One region of the Sphingomonas sp. SP5 genome, then DNA from elsewhere that is predicted to be linked to it. Evidence: predicted binding sites of a transcription regulator. Region 1 holds the regulator's gene; each other region holds the start of a gene.

Region 1 (4,664 bases):
TGTGCCTGACCGTGGCGCTCGCCGGCACGGCGGCGGCACGGGGCGGCCGGGCGGCGCGGGCGCTCGCCATCGGCGGCGCGACGGCGGCGTGCGGCCTCGCCCTCATATGGTGGCAGGCCGAGCGGGTGGCGGCACCGGTGCTCGCCCGGCCGGTGGTGGCGGCGTTCACCGCGCGGGTGGAACGGGTCGAGCCGCTGCCGGCGCGGGAGATGGTACGGCTGACGCTGCTGCCGCAGGCGGGCACGGCGCTGCCGCCGCGCATCCGGGTGAATGTTGCGCAGGCCGACATGCCGGCGGGCGCCACGGCGGGCGCGGTGCTGGCCCTGCGCGCGCGGCTGATGCCGCCGCCCGCCGCGGCCGTGCCGGGCGCCTATGACTTCGCGCGGGTGGCGTGGTTCGCCGGGATCGGCGCGACGGGGCGCGGCTTCGCGCCGGTCGCGGTCGTGCGGCGCGGTGCGGGGGAGGGCAGCCTGCGCCTCGCCCTGACGCGGCACATCACCGATCGCCTGCCCGGCAGCCGCGGCGGCATCGCCGCAGCGCTGGCAACGGGCGACGAAGGCGCGATCGCCGAGGACGACGCGGCCGCCATGCGCAAGGCGGGGCTCGCCCATCTGCTGTCGGTGAGCGGCCTGCATATCACCGCTGCGGTGGCGGCGACGATGTTCGTCGTGCTGCGCCTGCTGGCGCTATGGCCCTGGCTCGCGATCCGGGTGCGGCTGCCGCTGGTCGCCGGTGCGGCCGGTGCGCTGGCGGCGATCGGCTATACGCTGCTGACCGGCAGCCAGGTGCCGACGATCCGGTCCTGCGTCGCGGCGCTGCTGGTGCTGGCGGCGCTCGCGATGGGGCGGGAGGCGGTGACGCTGCGACTGGTCGCGGCGGGCGCGATGGTCGTGCTGCTGCTGTGGCCGCAGGCGCTGATCGGGCCGAGCTTTCAACTATCGTTCGCGGCCATCGCCGCCATCGTCGCGCTGCACGAGCACCCGCGGGGGCGGCATTGGTTCGAGCCACGCGAGGAGCGGATCGGCCGCCGGATGGCGCGCGGGCTGGGATCGCTGCTGCTGACCGGGGTGGCGGTGGAGGCGGCGTTGCTGCCGATCGCCGCCTATCACTTCCACAAGGCGGGCCTGTATGGCGCCGCGGCCAACCTGATCGCGATCCCGCTGACGACGTTCGTCATCATGCCGATCGAGGCGACGGCGCTGCTGCTCGACGTGGCGGGGCTGGGCGCGCCGCTGTGGTGGCTGGCCGACCTTGCGATCCGGTTGCTGCTGCGCCTCGCCCATGCGGTGGCGGCGGCACCGGGATCCTCGGTGGCGCTGCCGTCGATGCCGGCCGGCGCCTTTGCGCTGATGATCGCGGGCGGGCTGTGGCTGGTGTTGTGGCGGACGCGATGGCGGCGGCTGGGGCTGCTGCCGCTGCTGGCGGGCGGCATCTGGGCGCTCGCCACGCCGGCGCCCGACGTGCTGGTGACCGGCGACGGGCGGCATCTGGCGGTTCGGCTCGGCGCCGATCTTGCCCTGCTGCGCGATAGGGCCGGCGACTATGTGCGCGGCATGCTCGCCGAGAATGGCGGGGTGGAGGGCGAGCCGCTGCTGCTCGCCGATCAGGCGGCGGCGCGCTGCACCCGCGACCTGTGCGCGGTCGATCTGGCGGCGGGTGGGCGTCGCTGGCGGGTGCTGGCGACGCGCAGCGCCTACCCGGTGCCCTGGCCGGCGCTGGTCGCGGCGTGCCGGGCGGCGGACATCGTGGTCAGCGAGCGGCGGCTGCCGCGAGGGTGCCGGCCGCGCTGGCTGACGCTGGATGCGCCGGTGCTGCGACGGACCGGCGGGGTGGCGGTGACGCTGGCGAATGGCCGTGTCGCGACGGTGCGGCGGGCGGGCGATGGCCATCCGTGGCTGGTCCCGCCGACGATCATGCCGCCGCGGGACGGGGTAGGGCGGTGATCGGGTTGCTGGAGCGAGGGGGGCAAGTGTTAGTGGCGAGGGCCTGAGTCTCACCTGTGCTTCGACAGGCTCAGCACGAACGGTTTGAATGCGGTCCTCATGCTTAGGACCAATCGACCTTCAATCCCCCCCCTGGGCGGGGGAGGATGAAAGGAATCCCTTATCTTGGATGTCGATCAGCGCTAAAGTCATGAGAATCGCCTCTCCTTCGACGGGCTCAGCACGAGTGCGACGTAATGTCGTGCTTAATCAGGACTTTAGCTGATTTCAAAAGTCACAAAAGTCACACCCGTGCAGGTGTCGTCGCCGGTGCAAAGGTCGCGAAAGTCGCACCGGCGAGGGGGGTGTCGACCGTCAGTCGTAGCGGCGCAGGATGCCCGACAGCTTGCCTTGCACGCGGACGTGCGCGGGCACGTAACGCTGCGGTTCGTAGGCGCGGTTGGCAGGATCGAGGCGGATCATCGCGCCTTCGCGGCGGAAATATTTGAGCGTGGCTTCGCTGTCCTCGATCAGCGCGACGACGATCTCGCCGTCGCGGGCGACGTCGGTGCGGCGGATCAACGCGTAATCGCCGTCGAGGATGCCGGCCTCGACCATCGAATCACCCGATACCTCCAGCGCATAATGTTCGCCCGAGCCCAGCAGGGCGGCCGGCACCGCGAGCATCGAGCTGCCCTCGAACGCCTCGATCGGCACGCCGGCGGCGATGCGGCCATGCAGCGGGATCTCGACCACGTCGTTGGCGGGGGGCGGCGCGGGGCGGACGTTGCCGGTCTTCGCCGGCGCGGGGGCCGGCGTGGCGGTGGCCTTGCGCTCCGAACGTTCGGGCATGCGCAGCACTTCCAGCGCGCGGGCGCGGTTGGGCAGGCGGCGGATGAAATGCCGCTCCTCCAGCGCGCTGATGAGGCGATGGACGCCGGATTTCGACTTGAGGTCCAATGCCTCCTTCATCTCCTCGAACGAAGGGGAGATCCCCGTTTCCTCGAGGCGGTCGTTGATGAAGCACACGAGCTCGTGCTGCTTGCGCGTAAGCATGGCGGTCCTTCCCGTCAGAACAGACGCGGAACTTCTAGGGAACAATCCGGCGCCCGTCAAGCGATCAGCAGGATTTCCGCCGAGTCGCCCGCACGGGCCGGGGGGGCGGCGACCGGCCGCACGATCAGGGCATGCGACCGGGCCAGGGTGAGGAGCATCGAACTGTCCTGGATGGTCGAGGCATAGGCGCGACCGTCGCGCAATTCGGCGCGCAGATAGTCGGTGCGCGGCCCATTGGCGGGCAGGTCTTCGCCGAGGACGGCGAGCGCGGGCCGGGGCAGCGGATCGGCGGCACCGGCGAGGTGCGCGACCAGCGGCTTCACGAACAGGATGGCGGTGACGAAGGCGGACACCGGATTGCCGGGCAGGCCGAGCACCGTCATCGGCCCCAGCCGGCCGGCCATCATCGGCTTGCCCGGCCTGAGCGCGATCCGCCAGAAGTCGATGCTGCCGCCCGCCGCCTCCAGGGCGGGGCGGACGAGGTCGTGATCGCCGACCGACGCGCCGCCGGTGGTGACGAGCAGGTCGGCGTCCGTGCCTGCGAAGGCATCGCGCAGTGTCGCAAGATCGTCGGGCAGGATGCCGAGGTCGATCACATCGACCGGCAGGTCGGCGAGCATCGCCGCGAGCATCGCGCGGTTCGATTCGGGCAGGGCGCTGTCGGTCGCCGCAGCGCCGGGTGCGACCAGCTCGTCGCCGGTAGCGCAGATCGCGACCCGCACCCCGCGGCGCACCGGAAGCGTCGCGAGGCCACCGGTGGCGGCGACGGCGATCCGCGCCGGGGTCAGCCGGTCGCCGGCGGCGATCAGGCGGTCGCCGGCGGAAAAGTCCAGCCCTCGGCGGCGGGTGTTGCGCCCCGGCGTCGCCGGGCCTTCGCCGACGAGGCGGATGGCGGTGCCGGCCGCCGCCACCTCCTCCTGGATCATCACCGTGTCGGCACCGTCGGGCAGTGCCGCGCCGGTGAAGATGCGGACCGTCTCGCCCGTCTCGACCGTGCCGGCGAAGGCGCGGCCGGCGGCGCTTTCGCCGATCAGCGTCCAGGGGCCGGGCAGGTCGGCGAAGCGGATCGCATAGCCGTCCATCGCCGACAGGTCGGCGGCGGGCTGCGTGCGGCGGGCGGTCACGTCGGCGGCGGCCCAGCGGCCGTGCGCGGCGGTCACCGGCACCTCTTCCACCGGCACCGGTGTCGCGAGGGCGAAGAGCCGGGCCTGCGCCTCGGCGATCGGCAGCAGCGCCATCGGCTCAGGCGCGCCAGTCGCCGGAGGCGCCGCCGGCCTTTTCCAGCAGGCGGATGCCGCCGATGGTCATGGCGCGGTCCATCGCCTTTGCCATGTCGTAGATGGTCAGCAGCGCGACCGACACGGCGGTGAGCGCCTCCATCTCGACCCCGGTCTTGCCATCGGTGGCGGCAAGGGCGGTGGCGGTGATGCCGGCGTCGTCCAGCGTCAGGTCGAGCGTGACGCGGGTGAGGGGCAGGGGATGGCAGAGCGGAATGAGGTCGGCGGTGCGCTTCGCCGCCATGATGCCGGCGACCCGCGCGACGGCGAGCACGTCGCCCTTCTTCGCGGCGCCGTCGCGGATCGCGGCCAGCGCGTCGGGCGCGACGGCGATATGGCCGGTAGCGACGGCACGGCGGCTGGTCGCCGCCTTGTCGCCGACATCGACCATATGCGCGGCACCGTCGGC
Region 2 (4,664 bases), 100 kb from region 1:
GTTTCCGCGATCACCCGGCCACCGTCAGCGTCGAGATCCTCGATCACCGGCGCCTTGCCGAGGGGGTGGACGCGCTTCAGCTCGGGCGGCGCCAGCATCGTCTTCCTGTCGCGCTCGTAGCGCTTGATCTGATAATCGAGGCCGAGTTCCTCCAGCATCCACAGCACGCGCTGCGACCGGCTGTTTTCGAGATGGTGGACGATGATCATCGGAGTTCCCCTGTTGCCCGCGCGGTCCAGATCCACGCTGCTGCGGGGAAATCGATAACCCCGCCATTTCGTTGCGCGGCGAGGGCGTCGTGCAGGCGGGTCACCAGCGCCGCGCGGTCTGCCGGGGCCGCATCGCGCAGCAGGCGCGCGGCCGGGCCGATGCGGGCGAGGAAGGCGAAGGCGTCCGCCACCGGGTCGTCCCCCTCCCCCACGCGATAGGCGAAACGGACGAGCTGCGCCTGTGCGTCCCGCCACCCCGCCTCCGCCAGAATGGCGCCCGCCGCGCGTCGGTCCGCAAAGGCGAAGGGGCCGGGCGCGTAATCGATCGACGATTCGGGCATGGGGGCGACCAGCGTCGCCCAGGGATTGTCGGCGACGGCGGCGAAACAGCTGAACACCAGCGTGCCACCCGCCGCCGTCGCGGCGTGGAGACGTGCGAAGGCGTCGACGGGATCGGCGAAGAACATGACGCCGTGGCGCGAGACGAGGAGGTCGATCGGCGCGAGCGCGGCGGCGGTGTCGAGCGCGTCGCCATGGCGGAAGGCGAGATTGGGCAGGTCGCGGTGGCGATCGGCCGCGACGGCGAGCAGGTCGTGCGAGAGATCGACGCCGGTGACGGTCGCCTGCGGATGCGTCGCGGCCAGCGCGGCTGCGGTCGCGCCCGCGCCGCAACCGATATCGAGCGCGGCGAAGGCGCCGGCGGGTGCGGCGGCGCGGATCGCGGCGTCGAGATGCGGCGCGAGGCCGGCGAAGGCGCGATCGGTGCGCCGCCACTCCTCTGCCCAGACGCTGCCGACGCGGGCACTCCAGTCGCTGGCGGTCGTCATGGTCGTGTCTCCTGTCGCTGACCCCGGACGTGTTCCGGGGTCCACGGCGCGCCAAGCGCCGAAAGCTTTACGGTCGTGGCGCGGTGGACCCCGGAACACGTCCGGGGTGACGGGGGCTGTGCGGGAATTCCTCTCCTCACAAACACCATCTGCAACCCCTCGCCGCTCAAGCCATAGCCCTGCGGCGGGGAAGAGAGAGGCTGAGCCCGATGCCAGCGGAATGGTTTCGACTACCGGCATCCGGCGCTCGACGGCGCGGAAGTTGCCAAAGTTTACGGCACGTCCCCGTCGAAATGCGCCCCCAAGCGAAAAGGGCCCGCCGTTCCCGGCGAGCCCTTCCCTCATCCTGAGCGGACGCGCGATGCATCAGATGTCGTCGCCCTCTTCGGGGCCGGTCATCATTTCCTCGGCGACCTTTTCGGTGCGCTGGCGGATCGCCTTTTCGAGGCGGTCGGCCATCTCGGGATGTTCGCGCAGGTAGGTCTTGGCGTTCTCACGGCCCTGGCCGATGCGGACGCTGTCGTAGCTGAACCAGGCGCCCGACTTTTCGACGAGGCCCGCCTTGACGCCGAGATCGAGGATCTCGCCGATCTTGGAGATGCCTTCGCCGTACATGATGTCGAATTCGACCTGCTTGAACGGCGGTGCGACCTTGTTCTTGACGACCTTCACGCGGGTCGCGTTGCCGGTCACCTCCTCGCGGTCCTTGATCGCGCCGGTGCGGCGGATGTCGAGGCGGACGGAGGCGTAGAACTTCAGCGCGTTGCCGCCCGTCGTCGTCTCCGGGTTGCCGTACATCACGCCGATCTTCATGCGCAGCTGGTTGATGAAGATCACCATGCAGCGCGAGCGGCTGATCGAGCCGGTCAGCTTGCGCAGCGACTGGGACATCAGGCGCGCCTGCAGGCCGACGTGGCTGTCGCCCATTTCGCCCTCGATTTCCGCGCGGGGCACGAGCGCCGCGACCGAATCGACCACCAGCACGTCGATCGCGTTGGAGCGCACCAGCGTGTCGGTGATCTCCAGCGCCTGTTCGCCGGTGTCGGGCTGCGACACGATCAGTTCGTCGATGTTGACGCCCAGCTTCTTGGCATAAACGGGATCGAGCGCATGTTCGGCGTCGACGAAGGCGGCGGTGCCGCCGTTCTTCTGCGCCTCGGCGATCACGTGCAGGGCAAGCGTCGTCTTGCCCGAAGATTCAGGGCCGTAGACCTCGATCACGCGGCCGCGCGGCAAGCCACCGACGCCCAATGCGATGTCGAGGCCGAGCGACCCGGTCGAGATCGCCTCGACCTGCATCGCCTCCTTCTGGCCGAGCTTCATCGCCGAGCCCTTGCCGAAGGCGCGGTCGATCTGCGCGAGCGCGGCGTCGAGCGCCTTTTGACGGTCTGCGTTTGCGGTTGCCATGCCGGTGTCGATCACTTTCAGATTGGCGGCCATCGGAAGGGTCCCTCGCTAGAGCAAGCGCCGCCCGAGGGCAACGCGTCTGTTCCGTATGTACGATGTTTGTTCCGTCGGAACAAGAGGGGAACTGTTGGATTTCGATCATCGCGCGCGTGGGGGCGACGGAGGTGTTATTCTCCAACTGGTGCTTGCGGAGGCGCCCCCTCCACCACCCGCTTCGCGGGCGGTCCCCCTCCCCCGGCTGCGCCGAGGGAGGACTTAGGAGAGGGTGGTGGCGAGGGTCCACCAGCCGCGGGTCGCCGCATCCTTTTCCGCCGCGTCGCGGGCGCGGGCGTCCTCGAACAGCGCGAAGCAGGTGGCGCCGCTGCCGGACATGCGGGCGAGCACGACGCCGTCCGCCTGCTCCAGCAGGGTCAGCACGTCGGCGATCACCGGCGCCAGCTGCAATGCGGGGGGCTGGAGGTCGTTGCGGCCGGCCAGGGCACGCTCGATCACCCCGCCCCCGTCGGCGATGCCGCCGCGATCGATGCCGTCCCAGCGGGCGAACACCGCTGCTGTCCCCACGGCAACGCCCGGATTGACGAGCAGCAGCGGCATGGTCGCCAGTCCCTCGACCGCGACCAACGCCTCGCCCTTGCCGGTGCCAAGCGTGGTGCGGCCGTCGAGGCAGGCCGGCACGTCGGCGCCCAGCGCCTCGGCAAGGACGAACAGCCGCGGATCGTCGGGCGCGATGGCGTGGAGCCTCGCCAGTGCTCGCAGCGTCGCCGCCGCATCGGCCGAGCCACCGCCGATGCCGGAGGCGATCGGCAGGTGCTTGTCGAGGGTGATGGCGTGGGGTTGCGCAATGGCGAAGGTGGCGCGGAAGGCGGTTGCGGCTTTCACCACCAGGTTTTGCGCTTGGGGCTGCCCCTCCACCGGCTGCGCCGGTTCCCCTCCCCGTTCCGGGGAGGAGTGCAAGACGGCGGCGAAGGGGCCGGTGATGGCGAAGCTGTCCGCCGCGGCGGGCACCACCGTCACCGTGTCGCCGTCGCGCGCGAAGGCGAACAGCGTTTCGAGGTCGTGATAGCCATCGGCGCGGCGGCGGCGGACGTGGAGCGCGAGGTTGATCTTCGCGGGCGCGGGTTCGGCGATCATGATCGGGGCAGGCCGCGCGCGATGCGGGTGGACAGCCGCGCCGCATCGGCGGGCGGCGCGGTCAGCGCGGCGGCGCGCCAGGCGTAGCGCGCCTCGTAGCGGCGGCCGAGCGTCCAGTAGATATCGCCGAGATGCTCGCCGATCTCGGCATTGATCGGGTCGCCCGCCGCCGCAGCCTCGATCAGCGGCAGCGCCCGTGCGGCATCGCCGTTGCGGTAATAGGCCCAGCCGAGCGAATCGGTGATCGAATGGTCGCGCGGTTTCAGCGCGTGCGCGCGTTCCAGCATGGCGATCGAGGCGGCGACGTCGACGCCGCGTTCGGCCTGGGCATAGCCGAGGTAGTTGAGCGCCAGCGGCTCGCGCGGGGCGAGCGCCACCGCCTTTTCCAGCGCCTCGCGCCCCTTCGGCCAGTCGCCCGCCTGCTCCAGCGCGCCGCCATATTGCAGCCAGGCCGACCACGCCTGCGGGTCGGCATCGACGATGCGGCGATACCAGGGGACGGCGTCGGCATGGCGACCGGCGGCGACGAGCTGGTCGGCATAGAGCTGCCAGTCGCCCTCGCCCGCCCCCTTCGCCTCCGCGGCGCGGCGGGCCAGCGCCAGCGCCTCCGGCGCGCGCCCGGCGGCGGTGAGGATGGCGATGCGGCTGGCGACGCCGGTGGCGGCGAAGGGGCTGTCGGCGGGCAGACCGTCGAGCACGGCGAGCGCGGCGTCGGCGGACCCGTCCCCCGCTGCCGCCCCCTCCCCGGCCAGCGCGCGGGCCAGCAGCAGGCGGGCGCGATCGTTCGCGGGATAGGCGATCAGCGCGGTACGGGAGAGCGCAATCGACAGCGTAGCGGCGTCCTGATCGGCCAGGTCGCCGGCGATGCGGCCGAGCAGGCGCGAGACGCCATAGCCGAGGGTCGGTTTGGCGCCGGCTGCGGTGCGCAGTGCCGCGAAGGCGGGATCGTCGCCGACCAGCAGCGCGCGCGCCGCCTCGCCCTCGCCGCGCCCGAGCAGCAGTTGCGCGGCGGACAGGCGCAGGTCGATCGGCGAACCGGTCTCGCGCAGCGCCTGCACGGTGGCGAGGCCGCGATCGGTGTCGCCGCGCG
Region 3 (4,664 bases), 220 kb from region 1:
CCAGCAGCTCGCCAAGCACTGGAGCCACAAGATGGAGGTGAGCTTCACCGCAGAGGAGGGGCGCATCGTCTTCCCCAACGGATCGGTGCTGGAGATGCGCGCCGACAGCGACACGCTGGACGTGGTGCTGACCGTGCCGGATGGCGAGGACGCCGAACGGATGCGCGGTGTGGTGGCGAGCCACCTCGACCGCTTCGCCTTCCGCGAGGCGCCGCTGACCTTCGACTGGCGCGAGCAAGAGTGACATGACTGTATTCCTCTCCTGCTTTCGCAGGGGAGGAATTTAGCGGTGTAGTTCCAGATACGTATCCAGCACCGCCTGGTTCGCGGTATCCCAGCGATACGCGCCCGCGCGCGCATGGCCCGCTTCGCCCATCGCCCGCTTCAGCATGGGGTCGGCGACGATCCGCGCGATCGCGTCGGCATAGCCGGCGATGTCGGCCGGATCGACCAGGAAGCCGGTGACGCCATCCCCGACCAGATCAACCGCACCGGTCGCGCGCGCCGCGACGACGGGAACGCCGGCCGCCATCGCCTCGGTGGTGACGTTGCCGAAGGTTTCGGTGATCGAGGGGTTGAAGAACACGTCCATCGACGCGACCGCGCGGCCGAGGTCGTCGCCCGACTGGAAGCCGGCAAAGATCGCGCCCGGCGCCTGCGCCGCGAACCAGTCCTGCGCCGGCCCCTTGCCGACCACCAGCACCTTGTGCGGCACGCCGCGGCGGGTCAGCGCCTTCACCACCTTGGCGAAGACGTCGAGCCCCTTTTCCTTCACCAGCCGCCCGAGGAAGCCGACCGCGATCTCGTCGTCGCCGATGCCGAGGCTGCGCCGCCAGTCGAGGTCGCGCCGCTCGGGCCGGAAGCGATCATGGTCGATGCCGCGCGACCAGATGGTGATCGGCGTCGTCACCCCCCATTCGCGCAAGGCCGCGCCCATGCTGGGGCTGGGTGGCATGACCCGATCGACCCGGTTGTAAAAACGGGTCATGATCGCCTTGATCGCCGGTTCGACGAAGCCGATCCGGTAATAGCGGAAATAGGTTTCGAACCGCGTGTGGAACGAGGCGACGGAGGGCACGCCATGGCGCCGCGCCCAGGTGACCGCGCCGTGGTTGAGGAAATCGGGCGCCGAGACGTGGACGATGTTGGGCGCGAACGCCTCCAGGTCGGCGCGCGTCGCGCGCGGCAGGTAGCGGCCCAGCCGGTATTCCGCGCGGCCGCCCGGCATCGCGATGGCGGGAACGGACACCAGGTCGCCGGTCGGCGCAAAGGCGGGCGGATCGATCGTCGGCGAATAGACGCGCACGGCGACGCCGGCATCGAGCAGGTGGCGGACGAGAAGGTTCAGCGCCTGGTTGGCGCCATCGCGCGTGTAATTGTAATTGCCGCTGAACAGCGCGACACGAAGGTCCGACGGTTGCATGATGCGGGCGGCCATAGCGCCCGGATTGCGGCGTGACTATGTCGGCGCGGTCGATGGCAAGAAGGACAGATAGCGTGACCGACCTTTCCGCTTTTCCGATCCACCAGCGCTGGCCCGCGCAGCATCCCGATCGGCTCCAGCTCTATTCGCTGCCGACGCCCAACGGCGTCAAGGTGTCGATCATGCTGGAGGAGACCGGCCTGCCGTACGAGGTCCACAAGATCGATTTCGCGAAAGACGACCAGAAGTCGCCCGCCTTCCTGTCGCTCAACCCCAATGGCAAGATCCCGGCGATCGTCGATCCCGACGGGCCCGGCGGCCAGCCCTTCGGCCTGTTCGAAAGCGGCGCGATCCTGCTCTACCTCGCCGACAAGACCGGCCAATTCGTGCCGGTCGATCCCGCCGGGCGGTGGCAGGCGATCCAGTGGCTGATGTTCCAGATGGGCGGGGTCGGCCCGATGTTCGGGCAGGTCGGCTTCTTCCACAAGTTTGCCGGCAAGGACTATGAGGACAAGCGCCCGCGCGACCGCTACGTCGCCGAGGCGACGCGCCTGCTCGGCGTGATGGACACCGCGCTGGCCGGCAAGACGTGGTTCCTCGGCGACGATTATTCGATCGCCGACATATCCATGCTCGGCTGGGTCAACGGCCTCGTCGGCTTCTACGGCGCCGGCGACCTCGTCGGCTTCGACCGCTTCGCCAACGTGAAAGCATGGCTCGACCGCGGCCTTGCCCGACCCGCGGTGCAACGCGGCCTCAAGATCCCGGCGTAGAAGATCCTCCCCGCCACGGGGAGGTGGCGCCGCGCAGCGGCGACGGAGGGGGGCTTCCCCACGCGACACACTCGCGGAAAGTCCCCTCCACCAGCTTCGCTGGTCATCCTCCCCGTACCGGGGTGGATTTTTGTTCCCTAATCGTTCCAATTGTGCTACGGCGTGGCGCATGGCGAAGCCCCAGAAGCGTTACGTGTGTCAGGCCTGCGGATCGGTGTCGCACCGCTGGGCGGGGCAATGCGGCGACTGCGCCGAATGGAACACGCTGGTCGAGGAAGCAGGCGCCGTCGTCACGCCGTTCCAGGCGAAGCACAATCTGCAAAGCGGCGGCCGGTCGGTGCAGCTGGTCGGCCTCGACGCCGATATCGCGCTGCCCGAACGGATGGCGACGGGGATCGCCGAGCTCGACCGGGCGTTGGGCGGCGGTTTCGTGGAAGGATCGGCGACGCTGATCGGCGGCGATCCGGGCATCGGCAAATCGACGCTGCTGCTCCAGGCGGCGGCAAAGCTGGCGCTGGCGGGCAGGGGCGTCGCCTATGTTTCGGGCGAAGAGGCGGCCGATCAGGTGCGGCTGCGCGCCCGCCGCCTGGGGCTGGGCAATGCGCCGGTGCAGCTTGCCGCGGCGACCTCCACCCGCGACATCCTCACCACCTTGTCGATGGGGCCGCCGCCGGCGCTGCTGGTGATCGATTCGATCCAGACCATGCATTCCGACCTGATCGAGGGCGCGCCCGGTACCGTCAGCCAGGTGCGTGCCTCGGCGCAGGAGCTGATCCGCTTCGCCAAGGAACGCGGCACCGCGCTGGTGCTGGTCGGCCATGTCACCAAGGATGGCTCGATCGCCGGCCCGCGCGTGCTCGAACATATGGTCGACACCGTGCTGGCGTTCGAGGGCGAGCGCAGCCATCAGTATCGTATCCTGCGCAGCATCAAGAACCGGTTCGGCGGCACCGACGAGATCGGCGTCTTCGCGATGCAGAGCGAAGGGCTGGCGGAGGTGTCCAACCCTTCCGCGCTGTTCCTCACCCAGCGCGACGAGGGCGTCACCGGCACAACCGTGTTCCCGGCGCTGGAGGGCACGCGGCCGGTGCTGGTCGAAATCCAGGCACTGGTCGTCCGCCTCGCCAGCGGCGCGACGCCGCGGCGGGCGGTGGTGGGCTGGGACAGCGGCCGGCTGGCGATGATCCTGGCGGTGCTGGAGGCGCGCTGCGGGTTGAGCTTCTCCAGCGCCGAAGTCTATCTCAACATCGCCGGCGGCTACCGGGTGCAGGATCCGGCGGCGGATCTGGCGGTGGCGGCGGCGCTCGTCTCCGCGCTGTCGGAGCGGCCGGTGCCGGTCGACGCGGTGGCGTTCGGCGAGGTCGCGCTGTCGGGAGAGCTGCGCCCCGTCGCGCACGGCGCGCTGCGCCTCAAGGAGGCGGGCAAGCTCGGCTTCGAACGCGCGCTGGTGCCGACCGCGGTGACGAAGGACGACAGCCCGCTGCGGCTGACCGGGTTCCGCACGTTGGGCCAGTTCGTCGACCACCTGCTGGGGCGGGGGTGATGTCCGCCACCCCGTCGCGACACCCGCGGGGGTGAGACTTTTGTGACTTTCCGTCGATGACCGCACGGCCGGTCGAGCGGAGCGGCGGGGGCTAGCCCAATCCCCTTCGCCGCCTTATTCCGCACCCCATGGCGCTGACCGCACTCGATATCATCGTCCTCGTCGCCGTGCTGGGCGCGGCCCTGCTCGGATTGAAGCGGGGCTTCGTCACCGAAGTGCTGTCGCTGTTCGCCTGGGTGGCGATCGTCGCGATGCTGAAGCTGTTCCACGTCGCGCTCGCCGCCAAGCTGTCGAGCGTCGTCGGCACGCCCTCGGGCGCAGCGGTGGCGGCCTTCGTGGTGATCGCCGGCGCGACCTATGCGGGCGGCAAGCTCGTCGCCAGCGCGATCGGCAAGCGGACGCGCCAGTCGATCCTGGGGCCGGTCGACCGCGCCCTCGGATTCGGCTTCGGCGCGTTGAAGGGGCTCATCATCGCCAGCCTCGGCTTCCTCGTCGCGGCGCTGCTGGTCGATACCGCGCGCGGCGGCGCGGCGCACCGGCCCGAATGGATGACCACATCGCGCACCTATCCGCTGCTCAACGCCACCAGCGCCGGCATCGCCGATTTCGTCGATCGCCGCCGCCGCGGCCTGCCCGTCTTCGGATCGCGCCAGAGCCTGGAGACCGCCGACAATATGAGTGACGCGCGATGACCGTCTTCGCCCCCCCGCCGGAGATCATCCGGCTGGCGACGCAAAACCCCTGGCCCGCCCGCCTCGAAGGGGCACGCGGCACCGCCGAACGCCGCTCGCCGCTGTGCGGCAGCAAGGTGATCGTCGACGTCGATCTGGATGACGCGGGCCGCATCGCGGCGATCGGCACAAGGGTCAGCGCCTGCGCCTTCGGGCAGGCGGCATCGACGCTGATGGCCCGCCACGCGCTCGGC

The links. The regulator LexA, encoded in region 1, represses DNA repair genes until DNA is damaged. The targets are predictions, from matches to a motif close to GTTCCNCNCTTGTTCT.
Region 2: the regulator LexA is predicted to act here: its motif matches at 2,553-2,568, upstream of recA (recombinase RecA).
Region 3: the regulator LexA is predicted to act here: its motif matches at 2,329-2,344, upstream of radA (DNA repair protein RadA).

What each region holds. Positions count from the first base shown of each region.
Region 1 covers NZ_JBZFLF010000001.1:631,322-635,985, reverse strand. The annotation lists gene AC4GY7_RS02870 (ComEC/Rec2 family competence protein) at 1-1,943, shown strand, start outside; gene lexA (transcriptional repressor LexA) at 2,298-2,978, opposite strand; gene AC4GY7_RS02860 (molybdopterin molybdotransferase MoeA) at 3,035-4,216, opposite strand; gene moaC (cyclic pyranopterin monophosphate synthase MoaC) at 4,221-4,664, opposite strand, start outside.
Region 2 covers NZ_JBZFLF010000001.1:733,462-738,125, forward strand. The annotation lists gene AC4GY7_RS03310 (glutathione S-transferase family protein) at 1-209, opposite strand, end outside; gene AC4GY7_RS03315 (class I SAM-dependent methyltransferase) at 206-1,036, opposite strand; gene recA (recombinase RecA) at 1,403-2,476, opposite strand; gene AC4GY7_RS03325 (4-(cytidine 5'-diphospho)-2-C-methyl-D-erythritol kinase) at 2,699-3,574, opposite strand; gene AC4GY7_RS03330 (tetratricopeptide repeat protein) at 3,571-4,664, opposite strand, start outside.
Region 3 covers NZ_JBZFLF010000001.1:409,688-414,351, reverse strand. The annotation lists gene AC4GY7_RS01930 (DUF2218 domain-containing protein) at 1-244, shown strand, start outside; gene AC4GY7_RS01925 (glycosyltransferase family 4 protein) at 284-1,423, opposite strand; gene AC4GY7_RS01920 (glutathione S-transferase family protein) at 1,498-2,196, shown strand; gene radA (DNA repair protein RadA) at 2,366-3,739, shown strand; gene AC4GY7_RS01910 (CvpA family protein) at 3,868-4,431, shown strand; gene AC4GY7_RS01905 (iron-sulfur cluster assembly scaffold protein) at 4,428-4,664, shown strand, end outside.